DNA from 3 places in the Bacillus sp. ABR genome. Region 1 is predicted to be linked to each of the others. Evidence: riboswitches for the same ligand, from Rfam matches in the RefSeq annotation. Region 1 holds a riboswitch; each other region holds the start of a gene.
The links. Region 1 has a riboswitch for S-adenosylmethionine ahead of OIT90_RS00925 (5-methyltetrahydropteroyltriglutamate--homocysteine S-methyltransferase). Riboswitches for the same ligand answer to the same signal wherever they lie in the genome.

Region 1 (4,691 bases):
CAATTTGTTGCAAGTGCTCTGGCTGTTAAAGCAGGACATGAAATCATTCCAGATGCAAAAATTGGCTGTATGATTGCAGCGATGACCACATACCCGTACAGCTCAAGACCAGAGGATATGTTTGCTGCAATTGAGCAAGACCGTAAAACATTGTTCTTCTCAGATGTACAGGCAAGAGGCTATTACCCAGGTTACATGAAACGTTATTTCCTTGAAAATGACATCAACATTGAGTTCCAAGACGGGGACGAAGACATTTTAAGAAACCATACAGTTGACTATATTGGCTTCAGTTATTATATGAGTTTTGTGACGAGTACAGATCCAAAGGTTCTTGAACAAGTTACTGGCGGTAACCTATTTGAAGGTGTGAAAAACCCTTATCTAGAAGCAAGTGATTGGGGCTGGCAAATTGATCCGAAAGGACTTCGTACAACACTGAATCAGCTGTATGACCGCTACCAAAAGCCTTTGTTTATCGTAGAAAATGGATTGGGTGCTGTCGATCAAGTAGAAGAAGACGGATCAATTCAAGACGATTACCGAATTGATTACCTCAGAAGCCATTTGCTAGAGGCGAGAGAAGCCATCGCAGACGGAGTAGACCTGATCGGTTATACAAGCTGGGGCCCAATTGACCTAGTCAGCGCATCAACGGCTGAAATGAAAAAACGCTACGGCTTCATTTATGTCGACCGTGATAACGAAGGAAACGGTACATTAGATAGAAAGAAAAAGAAAAGCTTCGATTGGTATAAACAAGTGATTGCGACTAATGGTGAACATTTGGATGCATAAAAGAAAAAGACAAACCGCTCATACTGCGGTTTGTCTTTTTTGTCCTTTGAGGGACTACGAAGTCCACACTTGATCAGCAATCTCAATCACATGACGCAGCTTTTCCCATTGCTGCTCTTCTGTTAACAGGTTGCCTTCCTCTGTTGAGGCGAATCCGCATTGTGGACTCAAACAAATTTGGTTAATGTCCACATATTGAGCCGCTTCCTCAATGCGTTTTTTAATCTGTTCAACTGGCTCAAGCTCACCGTATTTTGAAGTGACAAGGCCTAGTACGATTTGAAGGTTTGGGTTCTTCACATATCGAAGGGGCTCAAATCCGCCAGAACGATCGTCGTCGAATTCTAAAAAGAGACCATCAAGATCTAAGCCGGCGAAAATTGTTTCTGCCGCTGCTTCGTAACCACCTTCAGCTGCCCAAGTTGATTTAAAGTTACCGCGGCAAATGTGCATAGTAATCACCAAATCCTCTGGGCGATCAGCAACGGCTTCATTGATTGTCTTCGCAAACGACTCGCGAAGTTCATCTTCTTCACGGCCAAAGGCTTTGATTTGCTCGTGACCTTTTTCAGAAAAGAACACGGCCCATGCCGTATCATCCAGCTGCAAGTAGCGGCAGCCTGCATCATAAAAAGCACGGATGGCTTTCTTATACGCCTGTGCCACATCATGGTGGAATTCCTCTAAGCTGTCATACACTCCTTCTTCAAGCTTTCCACGGAAAAATAGCATATTCGGACTTGGAATCGTCATTTTAGCCGTATGATCACCAGCGATGCTGTGCAGGAAACGATAATCCTCCAGCATTGGATGATCTGTAAAATCGATCTTGCCTGTTACCTTGATACCTCTAGCTTTTGTCGTTGTGTTATGAAATTGAATGCCTTGATCTGCTTCAAATCCTTCAACCCCATCGAGTCCTTCCAGAAAGTCAAAATGCCACCATGCACGTCTGAACTCACCATCTGTGACAACCTCTAACCCAATTTCTTTTTGCTTCTCTACAATACGTGTAATTTCTTCGTTTTCAATTTGTCGGAGCTGCTCTGCTGTCAGCGTACCATCTGCTTTTTGCTTGCGTGCTTCCTTGATGCGCTCTGAACGAAGTAAACTTCCTACTTGATCTGCGCGGAATGGCGGTTTCGTTGTTTTCTTTCCAATGGTTTGTACTTGTGTCATGCTGAATCCCTTCTTTCTTCAGGTTAAAAAAACAAATAAAAAAGCTCTTCCTTGGATAAGGAAGAGCATCATATACTGTGAGAACTCTGCCTTATCTTCAAACAAGCATCTGCTTGCTTAAGGAATTAGCACCATTCTGTTCCTAGGAACAGCGGTTGCCGGGTTTCACAGGGCCAGTCCCTCCACCACTCTTAATAAGGTTACCTTTTGATTCAATTTTCTTAATAAACACAATTATTCAACCTTTTCGAGGAAAAGTCAATGGTTTTTACAATTTAATTTCCTACATGAACAAATCAGCAACAAGAACACCAGCAAGTCCGACAAGTGAAAGCACGGTGACCATCAATGTCCACGTTTTAAAGGTTTGAGCCATTGATAGGTTAAAGTATTCTTTATAAATCCAGAAACCCGCATCATTCACATGAGAGAACGTGATACTGCCGGCACCTGTTGCGATCACCATTAATTCAGGGCTGACACCCGTCAGGCCAATCAGTGGTGCAGAAATGCCAGCCGCCGTGAGACCGGCGACAGTCGCTGATCCTAAAGAGACACGAAGGACAGCAGCAATGAGCCAAGTCAGAAGCAGGGGAGAAAGTGTGCTTCCTTGCATAATCCCTGCAATATATTGATCGACGCCGCTATCAATGAGCACCTGTTTAAAGGCGCCTCCGCCCGCAATAATTAATAAAATCATAGCAATGGAGCCGATAGAATCCGTGATGGACTTCATCACGTCCTGCATGCTCTTTCCTCTTCCAAGCCCAAACGTGTAGATGGCAAGCAGCACTGAGATTAATAGTGCAATCGCCGGTTCGCCTAAAAACTCAGCGGTAGGCAGCAATGGGGAGGAAGGGAAGAAAATTTCTAGAAATGCTCTGAAAGTCATAAGCAATACAGGCAAAACAGCGGTGAAAATGCTAATGCCGAAGCTAGGCATTTCTTCTTCTGTGAATTCCTTTGGATTAAATAAGTTCTTTGGGATATGTGCGTGCAACTGGTCTTTTTTAAATAGTTTTGTAAACAGAAGTCCACCTACTAAAACAGCAGGAATCGCTAAAATAATCCCAACCAATAAGGTTTGTCCCATGTTTGCTTGAAAGACATTCGCAATGGCAGTCGGCCCTGGGTGAGGAGGGAGGAAGCCATGTGTGGTGATGAGAGCAGCGACAAGCGGCATGCCCACATACAGCACAGGAAGTCTTGCAGCCTGAGCGATCGTAAAGACTAATGGAATTAAAATAATGAATCCGGTTTCATAAAATAGAGCAATTCCAATCACAAATCCAGTCAGCATCGTCGCCCATTGGATTTTTCCGATGCCAAATCGGTCAATGAGTGTCATCGCGATACGCTGAGCACCGCCAGAATCAGCCATCAATTTCCCAAGCATCGCTCCAAAACCGAGAACGAGTGCCAGGTGTCCGAGCGTACTGCCAAGTCCTTTTTCGACGGAAGCAATCGCTTCTAGTGGTGTCATCCCTTCTAACACAGCAACAATTAAAGAGACAATAATCAAAGAAATGAAAGCGTTTAACTTAAAGACAACCATGAGTAAAAGCAATAACAAAACGCCAAGTCCAATAAACACTAACGACATGATCTTTCCTCCTTTGTGGTGCATAAGGGGGCGCAAACACCCCCTATGCCTTATCCTTCAAGTATGTCTACAGCTTCTTTTAACGTATCCTTTGACCCAACATTTCCCGGGAAAATCACATAAGACATGAAAGGGAATTTACTTTCTTCTCCTGTTTGCCAAACAGGGATCCCTGGTTTGATTTGACCTGCCACGGTCGCACGTCTCACGCTAAGACCTCTTGTCCCAATATCGCTGGAAGTAATTCCGCCTTTGGCAATGAGATACTTAGGACGAATGGTGAGGCGCTGGACAATACTTGTCACAGCATCACTAATCTGTACAGAGAGCTTTAATTCTTCCTCTTGGCGATCATCCCCAAGATCAAGCCGTTCTCTTCTTGTATAAACAGCCACAGATTGACCTGCTACCAACAGTGTTTCAGTTTGCTGGATGACGCGGTCAATTTCTTTGCGAAAGGCATCAGGCTCTAACACGAGGTGGGTATTAAATTCAATAAAAGCCATCTCTTTATTTTGCTCAAGCGCTTTTAATTGTTCTGTTGTTTTTTTCACATGAGAACCGATCATAATGAGACCACCATGAGGGCTTTCTTCTTGTATCAAGTCACCTCTTGTTAATAAGGCCTGATCCCCTATGCCGCCAAGTACTTTTGTGAGCGCCGCCGCACTTCTGATCATCAGCTGCTGTCCTGCTTGAATGGCTTCAATAAGAGCGATGACAAAGACTTTGACATCGTCATAGTCCACTGCGTTTACAACCACCTTTTTGAAATCCTTCACACCCATGAGCTGTTGTTTGATTTGATCGATGCGTAAAGCCCGCAGATCAGCTAACGAAATGTAGGTCGTGTTCTCTTTTGTGAACAATCCCTCTGACTTTTCTTCAATCCATTCTCCTAGATGAGAGGATTGAAAGCCGAATGTACGGTCTCTTGCAAATTCTGTATCACCAGCAGGAATTAATTCGTGTCCTTCCTGTACGTAATGAATATTGTCGATCGTAAAGCGTCCGCCTTCTTGGAAAAAAGGAAGAAGGATTTCTCCATCGAACTGGGGGGAGCTTTGCTGTTCAATGGTCGTTTTGAGTACTTCAGTTTCAAGCGGAAAGT
Region 2 (4,691 bases), on a different contig from region 1:
GTCCAACACCTATGCTAAAAGCGCTGAAAGACACGTATCCTGATAAGCCCGTTTATATTTCGATGGAAGAACGAATGGGCTGCGGAATTGGTGCGTGCTTTGCATGTGTCTGTCATACCGATCAGCTCGACAAACCTTACGTCAAAGTCTGTCTTGATGGACCTGTTTTTAAAGCAGAGGAGGTGGCGTTGTCATGCTAAACGTTGAGTTACCGGGATTATCTTTAAAAAATCCAATCATCCCTGCATCAGGCTGCTTCGGGTTCGGGAGAGAATTTGCATCCTTATATGACCTATCATTGCTAGGCGGTATCATGATCAAAGCCACAACCCTTGAACCGAGATTTGGCAATCCCACGCCAAGGGTAGCCGAGACAGGAGCTGGTATGCTTAATGCAATCGGCCTTCAAAATCCGGGTCTAAAAGGCGTGTTTGAAAATGAGCTGCCTTGGCTTGAACAATTTGATACACCTATTATTGCGAATGTTGCTGGCTCACAGGTTGATGATTATGTGGAAGTAGCCAAGCAAATCAGCCAAGCAAAAAATGTTCATGCCCTTGAACTGAATATTTCTTGCCCAAATGTGAAAACAGGCGGGATTGCCTTTGGTACAGATCCAAATATGGCGGCGACATTGACAAAAGCGGTCAAGGAAGTCTCTTCTGTACCTGTCTATGTCAAGCTGTCACCTAACGTAGCCAATATTGTGGAGATTGCTCAAGCGATTGAAGCTGCTGGAGCAGATGGACTCACCATGATTAACACATTAATCGGTATGCGTTTAGATTTAAAAACAGGGAAACCTATCCTTGCCAATAAAACAGGCGGATTATCAGGACCAGCTGTCAAACCGGTCGCTGTGCGCATGGTACACGAGGTGAGTCAAGCGGTTTCTATTCCGATTATCGGGATGGGCGGGGTGCAAAGTGCTGAAGATGTACTTGAATTTTTACTAGCAGGTGCAAGTGCAGTAGCTGTCGGCACAGCCAATTTTGTGAATCCATTTATTTGCCCGGAAATTATTGAAGAGCTGCCAAAAGTGTTAGCAGCATATGGTTATTCATCTGTAGAGGAATGTATCGGAAGGAGCTGGAAACATGAAGCACTTGCCCATCATCGCGCTTGATTTTCCATCAGGCAAGGACGCGCTTGCCTTTTTAGACCCTTTTGAAGGGACACCATTATTTGTGAAGGTAGGCATGGAGCTGTTTTACCAAGAAGGTCCTGCCATCATTGACGCACTAAAAGAAAAAAATTGCCGTATTTTCCTTGATCTGAAGCTTCATGATATTCCAACAACGGTGCAAAAAGCGATGAACCGGCTTGCTGCACTTGGTGTTGATTTGGTCAATGTGCATGCTGCTGGCGGGAAACGAATGATGCAGGCTGCGTTAGAGGGACTTGAAAGCGGAACCCCTGCTGGGCAAAATCGCCCGGGCATCATTGCAGTGACCCAGCTGACTAGTACGTCAGAAGACATGATGAGAAATGAATTACTCATTGACCGTCCGCTGCAAGAGACTGTTATCCGGTACGGACAATTAGCATATGAAAGTGGGCTGGACGGGGTTGTTTGCTCTGTTCATGAATCTAAAGCACTTCATGAACATATTTCACCATCCTTTCTCACTGTAACGCCAGGAATTCGCTTACCGAATGATCAAACCGATGACCAACAGCGCGTGGCGACACCGGCCTATGCAAAAGAGCAAGGTGTTTCACAAATCGTTGTTGGAAGATCAATCACAAAAGCTGATAAACCAATAGAAGCCTATCATCAAATTTTGAAAGAGTGGGAGTGACTGCCAGATGAAATCAAAAATCGCGAAACATCTATTACAAATCAAAGCGGTCTCATTAAAACCAGACGAACCGTTTACATGGGCGAGCGGTATAAAATCACCGATCTATTGTGATAACCGCCTGACATTGTCATATCCAGAAGTGAGACACGACATTGCTGAAGGTCTAAAAGATTTGATTCTCACTCATTTCAAGGGAGCAGAGGTTGTCGCGGGTACTGCAACAGCAGGCATTCCTCATGCGGCATTAGCAGCAGACCGCTTGAACATCCCGATGTGTTATGTCAGAAGTAAGCCGAAAGCACATGGAAAAGGAAATCAAATTGAAGGGGCCGTATCAAAAGGCCAAAAGGTTGTCGTTGTAGAAGACCTTATTTCCACAGGAGGCAGTGTACTTGAAGTGGTCGCTGCTCTTCAAGATGAGGGCTGCGAGGTACTAGGAGTTGCCGCGATCTTCACATACGGACTGCCAAAAGCAGCGGCAGCCTTTCAAGAAAAAAATATTCCATATGTCACTCTAACAGACTATGACACATTGACAGACGTGGCACTTGAACTGAAAGCGATTGAGCCTGCTGCGATGAACAAACTAAAACGCTGGAGACAAGATCCTTCCTCTGAATCTTGGATGGAAGAAACGGTCTGAAAAGTGAAAGCCCATCGTTAACAAAAACTGTGCCTGCCCGCACAGTTTTTTGTTTAGGTAAAAATAGTAAAATAGACTCAAATTTTAATAAAAACTAATCCTATCAATAAAGTCGGGTTGACTTTTGTTTGAATTGTGTTAATATTTAAGACAAATTGAAACTCTTATCCAGAGAGGTGGAGGGACTGGCCCGATGAAACCCGGCAACCTGCGATTCGCAAGGTGCTACTTCCTGCAAAATGATTCTATTTTGAAAGATAAGGAAATCGTGAGCTTCCTCATCTTTCTTTCGGACTGAAAGAAAGTTTTTTTATTTTAACGGTGAGGAGGAAGAGGAGATGGAAGTGAAACAAAATCAGGATGAGGACTTAGTAAAGCATATGCAAGAACTGATTGGGGATATGAAATTCGGTTCAATTACGTTAATTGTTCAGGACGGTCAAGTGATTCAAGTGGAAAAGAACGAAAAAATTAGATTGAAGTAGTGCGGAAAAAAGCAATATGAGCTGTACTCCGGAAGGGGAGAAATCATGTTAACTTATGAAAATTGGCAAGAGCCGTCCATTACATTTCAAGAAGATGATTTGTATAAAGGAGCCCTGTCTGTACTGAAATGGGCGTACGGTCATTATGGTGACCAGCTCGTATATGCGTGCAGCTTTGGGATTGAGGGCATCGTTCTGATTGATCTGATTGCAAAAGTAAAAAAAGATGCGAAAATTGTCTTTTTAGATACAGGTCTGCATTTTAAAGAAACATACGACACAATTGATGCAGTAAAGGAAAGATACCCGGGTTTAGACATTGAATTGAAAACGCCTGAGCTGACGGTTGAACAGCAAAATGAGCAGCACGGTGAACAATTATGGAAAACAAATCCTCAAAGCTGCTGCCATATGCGTAAGGTCATTCCTTTGCAAGAAGCCCTATCTGGTTATCCAGCTTGGCTTTCCGGTTTAAGAAGAGAGCAGTCACCAAAACGAGCAGGGACGAATTTCTTAAATAAGGATGAAAAATTCAAATCAGTGAAAGTATGTCCGCTTATCCATTGGACGTGGAAGGACATATGGAGATATGCATCTAGAGAAGAACTTACTTATAATCCGCTGCATGACCAGGGATATCCAAGTATCGGCTGTGCACCGTGTACACAGCCAGCATTTACTGCAGATGATCTGCGTTCTGGCAGATGGTCAGGCACAGCAAAGACAGAGTGCGGATTACATGAGTAAGGGAGCATAATGTATGGAAATCGCCGCAATTTTATTTAGTCTATTCTTTGCTTTAAACATAGGCGCAAGCGGAGCAGCTGCTTCTATGGGCATTGCGTACGGGTCAGGCGCGATTCAAAAGCCCATTTATGCGCTCAGCGTTTGTGCAATTGGGATTTTAGCAGGTTCAGTGATTGGCGGCGGTGAGGTCGTCAAAACGATCAGCTCTGGTATTATGCCAGAATCAGTCATTACACTTGAGATCGTTTGTATTATCATTGGTTCTGCTGCACTATCACTTTTCATAGCGAATCTGATGGCGATTCCTTTATCAACAAGTGAGGTCACAGTAGGGGCTGTGGTTGGTGTTGCCGTCGCGTATAAAGTATTGTTTGTGAAATCCATTTTAGTGATTGTGGCATTTTGGGTGATCATCCCGATTTTCGCCTTTCTTTTTACCTTTGCTGTCGTCAAAATCATCAGAATGTTCCCTAAACGGAAGCTGTCTAAAAAAGGCACAGCTATTTTATCTGTCGTGTTAATCCTCAGCGGATTTCTAGAGGCGTTTTCAGCTGGTATGAACAATGTCGCAAATGCGGTCGGTCCGCTTGTCGCGTCAGGCGTTTTGTCAGTCGGGCAAGGAACTCTTTACGGCGGGATCTTTGTTGCACTTGGTGCGCTTTTGCTTGGGAGAAGGGTACTAGAAACAAACGGAAAGAAAATCACCCGTTATCAAACGGGCGAAGGGATTTTACTTTCGAGTACCGGTGCCGGGCTTGTCATCGTCAGCTCTATTTTTGGGCTGCCTGTTCCGCTTACACAAATCACCTCCTCGTCTATTATCGGGCTTGGAATGGCAAAAGGCGGGCCAAACATTTTTCACAAACATGTTGTGAAAAAAATGCTGAAAGTGTGGGTGGTGTCACCCTTCTTATCACTCAGCCTATCGTATTTGCTGGTGAGCCTTTTCTTAAAAGGAGACTATTACTCTATCTTTATCATGATGAGTGTACTGCTTGCCTCACTTGGTGC
Region 3 (4,691 bases), on a different contig from region 1:
TGAATGCCTGCTGACGGGACAGGGAATGTTTTTTGAACCGTATCCTCTTTCACGCAAGCTTCATAGATTCCAAGGGCATCCTTTTTCGGAAGTGCAACCGATCCATAAGGTGAGGGAAAGAGGCTCAAATCAGCGCCAGCATATCGGTTTAATTTGCCTAAAAGAAGAGAATGCGAGAATCCATATTCAGGAGAGGATGTCAATGCACCACTCACTGCGGGATGCGCCATAATAGGCAGTGGAATATCTGGATCCTCAGCTAAGCTTTGCATGACATCAAGACCGTAAGCAAAGACATTGAATAAGAGCGCATCTGCTCCAAGTTCAGCGGCCTTTCTCGCTCGATCCCTCAGGTCAAAGGTTCTGCCCGTTAAATTGACAGCATACAGCGTGCGGTGTCCTGTCTCTTCATAGGTTTCTTTTAAAATCTCTTTTCCTTCTTTGATTCGCTCTTCAAAAGGAGCTAATGGACTTTCAAATAAAATTTCATCGTCTTTGATGAGGTCAACCTCGCCTAATGCCTGTAAACGGAGCTGCTCTTTTAAATCCTGCATATCACGGCCGATAACACCTTTAAAAATACTCATCAATAATGGACGATCAAATACATTTACCTTATTTCGTATGCCATCAATTCCAAATGCCGGTCCTGGCAGGCTTTTTTTAAATTCTTCAGAAAATTGGATATCGACTAGCTTCACTTTTCCGTCTAGTGAAAGCTTTCCAAAAATCGTCGTGAAAACAGCTGGTAAATCTGCTGAAAAGTTTGCCTCAGGATAAGCAATGGTCACCTCTGATTGATAAAGGCCATTTTCGGCTGGAGCAGCCTTTTCTAATACTTTTTCAACTCGGCCTTTATGCTTTTGAAGCTGCTCCTTTTTGAGCTGAGGCAAATCCGTCCATGATCCAACTGTTAAACCAAGCGCGATCTGCTCCGCTTTTCGATTTATTTGTTCATCCTCTCGATGTGTTAATACGTATGTTGCCAGTAATTCACTCACTAGGAATCCCCTTTCGATTGCATCATGCATATGTTCAATAAAAAAACCTCTTCAAGTGCTTCTTGAGCGCCTTAAAGAGGTTATTTCGTGTTATTCATCCGAATCTTATCTCTCAGCGCTTGCTGCAAGAATTAGCACCGTGCTTCATGGAAGTCGGTTGCCGGGCTTCATTGGGCTAGTCCCTCTGCCTACTCTTGATAAGAATATTCAATTTTCTTAAATATTGCCTGAATTATCGCACCATTTTTTTATGTTGTCAATGGCTTTTTTTCAAACAGCTTCAAGGCAGCGATGCGCTGAGCAGCTTCTTGTAACCGCTCCTCGCTTGTTAGAAGCCCTACTCTCACGTACCCTTCACCGTGAGCACCAAAGCCATTACCTGGCGCTACAACAACATGCGCTTTTTCTAATAATAAATCAGAAAAGGCTTCAGATGTATATCCTTCTGGCACCTTTAACCAAGCAAAAAATGATCCCTTTGGAGCACTGACTTCCCAGCCAATTTCTTTGCAGGCAGCTATCCACACATTCCGTCTTTTCTCATATCGGTCATTTTGCACCCGTACGCACGTTTGATCGCTTAATAGGGCTTCCGCTGCTGCATCCTGCGTGGCTTTAAACAACGAGACAAACAAATGATCCTGATAAAGCTCAATCGCTTCAATAACAGACGGATTCCCTGCTGCAAATCCTACTCTCCACCCTGCCATATTGTACGTTTTAGACAATGTGTAAATTTCTATTCCCGTCTCTTTCGCTCCATCTACTTGCAGAAAGCTGATCGGCTTTTCCCCATCAAACCCAATGCCGCCATATGCAAAATCATGAACAACACAAAGCTTGTGATCTTTCGCAAATGTCACGGTTTCTTCAAAAAATGAACGGCTTGCCGTAGCCCCCGTCGGATTGTTGGGGTAATTTAAGTACATTAATTTTGCCTTTTTCTTATCATCCTCAGGCAGCAAATCGTAGTCAGGTAAAAAATCATTTTTTTCAAGAAGTGGCATGGTCACCATATGAGCTCCAGCAAGTACAGCACCTGACCAATAATCAGGATAACCGGGGTCAGGGACGAGAAGCGTATCACCCGGATTCAGGAGGCATTGAGGCAGCTCAACAAGCCCTGCTTTCCCGCCAAATAAAATCGCAATTTCCGTCTTCGGATCAAGCGTAACGCCATATTCTCTTTCATAAAAAGCGGCAGCCGCCTTTTTTAATTTCGCTGTTCCACGGAATGAGGAGTATTGATGATTTTCAGGTTTTGCTACCGCTTCCTGCATGGCTTTTACAATGTGCGGAGGAGTTGGCTGATCAGGATTTCCCTGCCCCAAATTAATGATATCTGCCCCTTCCTGCACTTTTTTCTGCACCTTTTGGACAAGGGACGCAAAAAATTGTTTCGGTAATTGTTTCAACACATCTGATTGCTGGAATTCCATTTCTTCACCTTCTATTCAAGTTACGTAACAATACAATCACTGTAATGGATTGTTTTATGAATTGTAAAGCAATTTTGAAAAAAGATTGACATGTAAAGCGCAGCTCTGATAATATCTTGAATTAAGAAATGCAAACATACACGAAACAATTACATATTGATTTCTCTTATCGAGAGTTGGGCGAGGGATTTGGCCTTTTGACCCCAACAGCAACCGACCGTTAATACCACTGTGAAGTGGGGCGCAGCAAGTAACGCGCCAAGACAATTGTCTTATAGGGCACGGTGCTAATTCCATCAGACGTATGTGCTGAGAGATAAGAGAGGCTTTGAGCATACACACCATCAAGCCTCTTTCTCTCAGGAGAAAGAGGCTTTTTTATATGATTTGGAGGGGAAGCAATTGGTTACACTTACGGCATCATATGAAGAACTAACAGAAAGCTCGGCAGTTGCACTCGCAATTAGACTTGGCTTAATCCAAGAAAGCAGTCATTTGACTTGTACTGAAATCGGCGACGGGAATTTAAATTACGTCTTTCATATTTATGATCACAAACAAGAAAAAGGATTGATCATCAAGCAGGCGCTGCCTTATGCAAAGGTGGTTGGTGAGAGCTGGCCTCTTACATTAGACCGGGCAAGAATTGAAAGTGCTGCCCTGATCAAACAGTCAGAATATGCGCCGCATCTCGTACCAGCAGTCTATTATTCAGATACAGCTCTTGCAGTGACAGCCATGGAGGATCTCTCACACTTAGAAATCGTCAGAAAAGGGCTAATTGCCGGAAAACAATATCCGCATTTATCTGATCATGTTGGAGAATTTTTAGGAAAAACACTTTTTTACACATCTGACTTTGCGACAAATCCTAAAATCAAAAAACAATTTGTGAAGCAATTTACGAACCCTGACCTGTGTGATATCACAGAAAAACTCGTCTTCACAGACCCTTTCTTTGATAGTGAAACAAATGACTTCGAAGAAGAATTAAGAGAATCAGCAGAAGCGCTTTGGGCAGATCTTGAGCTGCAAGCCAAAGCAGCAGAATTGAAGCGTATCTTCCTCACATCAGCTGAAACATTGGTTCATGGAGATCTTCATACAGGCAGTATTTTTGCAAATGAGACTGAAACGAAAATCATTGATCCAGAATTCGCGTTTTACGGTCCCTTTGGATTCGATATCGGCCACTTTATCGCCAATTTGTTCCTGAATGCTTTATCTCGCGAGAATGAACACGAGCAGCAGCACCTTTTTGACCATGTCGTCAATGTATGGGCAACATTCAAAGAAGTGTTCACAAAAGCTTGGAAAGAGGACAGCATTGAAGCATTTAGTGTATCGGACAGCTTTTTAGAAACAACGTTTGATCGGATTTTAAAAGAAGCGACAGGCTTTGCCGGCTGTGAGCTTGTCCGCCGAACAATTGGCCTTGCTCATGCCGCTGATCTTGATGCGATTCCATCACCAACTAGACGGATTCAGCAGAAAAAAGCAGCACTGACACTTGGAAAAACTTTTATCAAACAATATCATGCAGTGGAAACAGCGTCTGACCTCGTCGCATTATTCCAGCCATCTGTAAAGGAGTGACGGGTTTTGTCAAAAGAATTTGAAGCCCCCCGTTCTGTCGAATGGGAAGAAAACCGTATTCACATTTTAAATCAGCAAAAATTACCGGCCGAAACCGTCTTTGAGCATTTATATACGAAAGAAGATGTGTATGATGCAATTGTGACATTAAAAGTACGCGGAGCGCCTGCGATTGGCATTACAGCAGCATTTGGACTGGCACTTAGTGCGCAAGCCATTGAGACAGAAGAAATCGATGTTTTTAAACAAGAAGTGATTCGAATCAAAGAATATTTAAACAGTGCTCGTCCAACTGCTGTGAACCTCGCCTGGGCATTAGACCGGCTGCTGCAGCGCATTCAGCGTGCAGCATCAGTAAATGCAGCTAAAACAGATCTTGTCCATGAAGCCATTCAAATTCAAATTGAAGATGAAGAAATATGCAGACAAATCGGTCAAAATGCACTTCAGCTCTTTAAATCAGGTGACCGTATCATGACCATTTGTAATGCAGGCTCCATTGCAACGAGCCGGTACGGAACAGCCCTTGCTCCCTTTTATTTAGCCAAAAAGAAAAATCTTGACCTTCACATTTATGCATGTGAAACACGCCCTGTTCTTCAAGGCGCTCGTCTGACAACATGGGAGCTCATGCAAGGCGGCGTGGATGTGACAC

Region 2: it holds a riboswitch for S-adenosylmethionine, as region 1 does, so the genes downstream of both, OIT90_RS11945 (DUF2292 domain-containing protein) here and OIT90_RS00925 (5-methyltetrahydropteroyltriglutamate--homocysteine S-methyltransferase) in region 1, are expected to answer to the same signal.
Region 3: it holds a riboswitch for S-adenosylmethionine, as region 1 does, so the genes downstream of both, mtnK (S-methyl-5-thioribose kinase) here and OIT90_RS00925 (5-methyltetrahydropteroyltriglutamate--homocysteine S-methyltransferase) in region 1, are expected to answer to the same signal.

What each region holds. Positions count from the first base shown of each region.
Region 1 covers NZ_JAOYSL010000001.1:200,819-205,509, forward strand. Annotated here, with positions in the region: gene OIT90_RS00920 (glycoside hydrolase family 1 protein) at 1-798, shown strand, start outside; gene OIT90_RS00925 (5-methyltetrahydropteroyltriglutamate--homocysteine S-methyltransferase) at 853-1,977, opposite strand; SAM riboswitch class I at 2,066-2,178, opposite strand; gene OIT90_RS00930 (gluconate:H+ symporter) at 2,261-3,580, opposite strand; gene OIT90_RS00935 (four-carbon acid sugar kinase family protein) at 3,631-4,691, opposite strand, start outside.
Region 2 covers NZ_JAOYSL010000003.1:368,343-373,033, reverse strand. Annotated here, with positions in the region: gene OIT90_RS11965 (dihydroorotate dehydrogenase electron transfer subunit) at 1-200, shown strand, start outside; gene OIT90_RS11960 (dihydroorotate dehydrogenase) at 194-1,126, shown strand; gene pyrF (orotidine-5'-phosphate decarboxylase) at 1,098-1,802, shown strand; gene pyrE (orotate phosphoribosyltransferase) at 1,810-2,448, shown strand; SAM riboswitch class I at 2,610-2,712, shown strand; gene OIT90_RS11945 (DUF2292 domain-containing protein) at 2,829-2,933, shown strand; gene OIT90_RS11940 (phosphoadenylyl-sulfate reductase) at 2,979-3,680, shown strand; gene OIT90_RS11935 (inorganic phosphate transporter) at 3,694-4,691, shown strand, end outside.
Region 3 covers NZ_JAOYSL010000003.1:567,895-572,585, forward strand. Annotated here, with positions in the region: gene mtnW (2,3-diketo-5-methylthiopentyl-1-phosphate enolase) at 1-1,001, opposite strand, end outside; SAM riboswitch class I at 1,104-1,205, opposite strand; gene OIT90_RS12975 (pyridoxal phosphate-dependent aminotransferase) at 1,250-2,440, opposite strand; SAM riboswitch class I at 2,605-2,762, shown strand; gene mtnK (S-methyl-5-thioribose kinase) at 2,843-4,036, shown strand; gene mtnA (S-methyl-5-thioribose-1-phosphate isomerase) at 4,043-4,691, shown strand, end outside.